Regions from separate parts of the Alteromonas sp. ABD4_190 genome, predicted to be linked through region 1. Evidence: predicted binding sites of a transcription regulator. Region 1 holds the regulator's gene; the other holds the start of a gene.

Region 1 (2,205 bases):
ACTTAGTGCAGCGGTTGAATACCAACTACCGGTTAGTTATGTCACCGATGGTCAAAAAGTGCCTGAAGACATTAAGATTGCAGAAGCGAAATCTTTAGTTTCCGCTGCTGCAAAGCTTTATAAAAAGTACGGTTTGAATCATACTAGTGGTAACAACGCAATTAAAACAGCATAAGCAGTATGATTGACGATCAAGCGAGTAGCTTAAGAAAAATGAAGCAATCACGGTTAATCAAAGTAATCGCCGTCACCGGTGGTAAAGGTGGCGTCGGTAAAACAAATATTACGCTTAACACTGCTATCGCCATGGCGAAGCAGGGCAAGCGTGTAATGGTTCTTGACGCGGACCTTGGTCTTGCAAACGTAGATGTGATGTTAGGCCTGCGAGTTGAGAAAAACCTATCTCACGTACTCTCTGGCGAGTGCACGTTAGACGAGGTTTTAGTAACCGGCCCCCACGGTATTAAGATTGCTCCCGCCACATCTGGAACCCAGTCAATGGCGGAACTCTCACCCACACAGCACGCTGGCTTGATAAGAGCGTTTAGCGAGCTGCGTTCTCAAATAGACGTATTAATAGTCGACACCGCTGCTGGCATTTCAGATATGGTATTAAGCTTTTCTAAAGCCTCCCAAGATATCATGGTGGTGGTTTGCGATGAGCCAACATCACTAACTGATGCGTATGCGCTGATAAAAATCCTTAACCGTGAGCACGGTGTTTTTCGCTTTAAAGTTGTGGCCAATATGGTTCGCGATGTGCGAGAAGGTCAGGAATTATTTAGCAAATTAAGCAAAGTGACAGGGCGTTTTCTTGATGTTGCACTAGAATTAGTGGCGACGGTGCCATTTGACGAAAATATTCGCAAGGCTGTGCGTAAGCAAACAGCTATTGTTGATGCTTTTCCTGGCTCTCCTGCAGCCGTAGCGATAACCAAGCTAGCAAACAGGGCGCTTACTTGGCCTATTCCAGCGCAGCCTGGAGGTCACTTAGAATTTTTCATTGAACAATTAGTTGCAGAAAAAGCCGTAGGAAGTCAACGTTGAACAGCAAGGCCGCCGCTTATCAACAGCAAACAGATAAATCGCAGTTAGTCGAAAGACATGCGCCTCTGGTTAAGCGAATTGCGCACCATTTGATGGCGCGACTGCCTGCGAGTGTACTTGTTGATGACCTTATCCAATCAGGCATGATTGGCTTGCTAGAGGCCGCACGGAATTTTGACGGTTCTAAAGGCGCAAGCTTTGAAACATTTGCAGGTATTCGCATCCGCGGTGCCATGCTTGACGAAATACGCAAAGGTGATTGGACGCCACGTTCTGTTCACCGCAATGGTCGCGCGATTACTGAGGCGATATCTCAGGTAGAAAGTGAAACTGGGCGTGACGCAAGAGATTCTGATATTGCTGACAAGCTAAATGTAAGCTTGCAGGATTATCATCAGATGCTTAATGAAGTCAATGCTGGAAAGTTGGTGGGCATTGAAGATTTGGGGGTGTCGGAGGATGTGATCACTACAGAGCAAACTAGAGGTAGTGATGCACCGCTGGAAGATTTGATGCAAGGGGCTTTTCAAAAAGCGTTGGCCCATGCAATCACGACATTACCCGAGCGAGAAGCGATTGTTCTTTCACTTTATTATGATGAAGAACTAAACTTAAGAGAAATAGGCGAGGTTCTTGACGTAAGTGAGTCGAGAGTCAGTCAAATTCACAGTCAAGCCATGTTAAAACTCAAATCACGAATGAAGTCGTGGCAAGCTGACGAAGAATAGAGATTAATAACAATTAACCCCTCAGTGGAGGCTATTTTGGATAAAAGCATGAAAATTCTCGTGGTCGATGACTTTTCAACCATGAGACGCATCATCAAAAACCTACTCAAAGATTTGGGTTTTGCCAACATTCAGGAAGCGGATGACGGAAGCACTGCATTGCCAATGTTACAACAAGGCGATTTCGATTTCGTAGTTACTGACTGGAACATGCCTGGCATGCAGGGCATCGATTTACTACGCGCGATAAGAGCAGATGATAAGCTTAAGCACTTGCCTGTGCTTATGGTTACCGCTGAAGCGAAGAAAGAGCAAATTGTTGCCGCCGCGCAAGCGGGTGTTAATGGCTACGTCGTTAAACCTTTCACAGCAGCAACGTTAAAAGAAAAATTAGATAAAATATTCGAACGTTTAGGTTGATCCAGACGCT
Region 2 (2,205 bases), 400 kb from region 1:
AAACGTCGTGAGTTTCACTCAAAAGCTCAAGGTTCTGCGCCAAAGTTTCAGGATTACACGAGATATACACAATATTATCGTAATCCTGAATCATTCTTAGCGAGTCTTCATCTAATCCAGCTCTTGGAGGGTCAACCAATACAGTGGTGAAATTATAAGTGCTTAAATCAATGCCTTCTAAGCGACTAAACGTACGCTCGCCCTTCATAGCCTGTGTGAATTCTTCGGCGGCTAACCTTACAATTTTTACATTGCTCAGCTCGTTTTGCTCAATATTAAACTGAGCTGCTTGCACTGAAGGTTTAGCTATTTCGGTACCCACCACATTATCAAAGTGAAGTGCTAGCGGAAGTGAAAAGTTACCGGCACCGCAATACATTTCTAGTAAGTCTCCAGAGAGTGGCTTAACACAATCTAAAGCCCATTCAATCATGCTACAGTTCACTTCGGCATTTGGCTGAGTGAAGCTATTTTCTATATGCTTGAATACGAATTCTCTTCCGTTTACTGGTAAACGCTCAATTACAAAATCGTTGTCGATAATAATCTTTTGCTTTCTAGCGCGACCAATGATGTTTACTTTAGGAAAGTGAGTTTCAAGTGTCGCTTTTAATTCTCTTGCTGCCACTTGCCATTCTTCATCTAGTTGACGATGGTATAGAAGGCTTATAACAAGTTCACCAGACAACGCAGAAAGGTAATCGATTTGAAATAACTTTTTTCTTAGAGTTTCGTTTGGTCTTACTTCTTCAAGCAAAAGTGTCATCGCATCGTTTATTGCTTTACATGCAGGGGGAAAGCTATCGACACGATATTTTTCTTTCGTTTCCTGATTAAACATGATGTGAAATAAGTCATCGCCCTCGTGCCACACTCTAAACTCTGCGCGCATGCGGTAGTGTGTTGGCTGAGATGGGAATACAGAAAGCTCAGGGGCATTGAATGGAGAAAGCAACGCGGTGAGACGATTTACTTTTTCGTCTAACTGATCTTGATAGCGTTGTTGTTCAGTGGTGGTCATAAAATTCTCCATTCATTGTTGAGGTCGCGAATTGTAGTCCCTTAAAAAATAACTGCAACAAGCGCTCCCGACTTCTTCATTATTAATACGCGTGATTGCCTAAGTAGCCTTTAGAAAAAAATGCTGTATTAATATTAAACAATATTGATTCTTTGCCGATAATAAGAATGAGGATAGTGAGGATCAAATTATGAACGTGGGTCAAATTAAAGCTTTTATGGGAGACCAAAAGGTTGATCAGAAAGCGGATCAAAAGGCAACGGTTCACCCGAATGAAGCGCTGAAAAAGCAGCTACAGCAAGACGGATTGCAGCAAGCCGCTGAGTTCTCGAAGCAACAAGCGGCTTCAGTATCTGTTTCAAGTAGCCAGACGAGTATCGGCTTGCGCGTGGTAAGTAGCAATATTAATCAAGCGTTGGAAATAGATGGGCAAAAACCACAAGAAACGAAAGAGAAAAATCTTGAAGAAAAGTCGAACGATTTATTCGATTTTGAAAAAGTAGCCCGAAACGTACTTAAGTTCGTGGGTAGCGTTATTCGCGGCGCAGCCGATGGAGGTGCCAGCGACGAAAAGCTGACCGGGCTATTTAGCCAAGCAAGAGAAGGAGTAAGCCGTGGTTTCGCAATGGCTGAAAAAGATCTCGCTGGGTTTATGAATGAAGAGATTGAGCAAGGTATAACGAAAAGCCGGGATCTTATTGATACGGGTATTAATGATCTAGAAACCGATATCTTTGGACGCCAGCAGCCTAATGCTGTCCAGTTGTCTTCGTTAGAAGCTGTTGCAGCATCGGACGAAAAAAGCGGTAGTTTGATGATTCGAACTAAAGATGGTGATGAAGTGAGCTTTAGTTTTGAAAGCCTGCGTTCTTTCCAGGCTTCTCAGCAACTTAATTTTCAAGCTCAGGCATCTCAAGAGCAATCTGACGGTAGTGGTGAGCAAAGTGAAAGCAATTTTTCAGCGTCTTACACTGAGCAAACTTCTTATCAATATTTCGAGCGAAGCGGCATTAGTTTTTCATTGAAAGGAGAACTTGATGAAGATGAGTTGGAATCGATAGCTGATTTAGTTGGGCAGGTGCAGGATCTAGCTGATACCTTCTATAGTGGTGATATCGACAAGGCATTTGAAGAAGCACTGAGTTTGGGCTTTGATGATAAAGAGTTGGTTGGTTACGCACTAC

The links. Region 1 encodes FliA, which starts transcription of late flagellar genes. Its sites were predicted from a motif close to CTAAAGNTNNNNNNNNNNNNGCCGATA; they were not measured.
Region 2: a site for FliA is predicted at 1,156-1,182, ahead of ACXAFM_RS12680 (DUF5610 domain-containing protein). Genes of this name have one in related genera too.

Annotation. Positions count from the first base shown of each region.
Region 1 covers NZ_JBSWWN010000001.1:3,283,657-3,285,861, forward strand. Annotated here, with positions in the region: gene flhF (flagellar biosynthesis protein FlhF) at 1-175, shown strand, start outside; gene ACXAFM_RS14325 (MinD/ParA family protein) at 181-1,047, shown strand; gene ACXAFM_RS14330 (RNA polymerase sigma factor FliA) at 1,044-1,775, shown strand; gene cheY (chemotaxis response regulator CheY) at 1,812-2,195, shown strand.
Region 2 covers NZ_JBSWWN010000001.1:2,879,311-2,881,515, forward strand. Annotated here, with positions in the region: gene trmA (tRNA (uridine(54)-C5)-methyltransferase TrmA) at 1-1,021, opposite strand, end outside; gene ACXAFM_RS12680 (DUF5610 domain-containing protein) at 1,212-2,205, shown strand, end outside.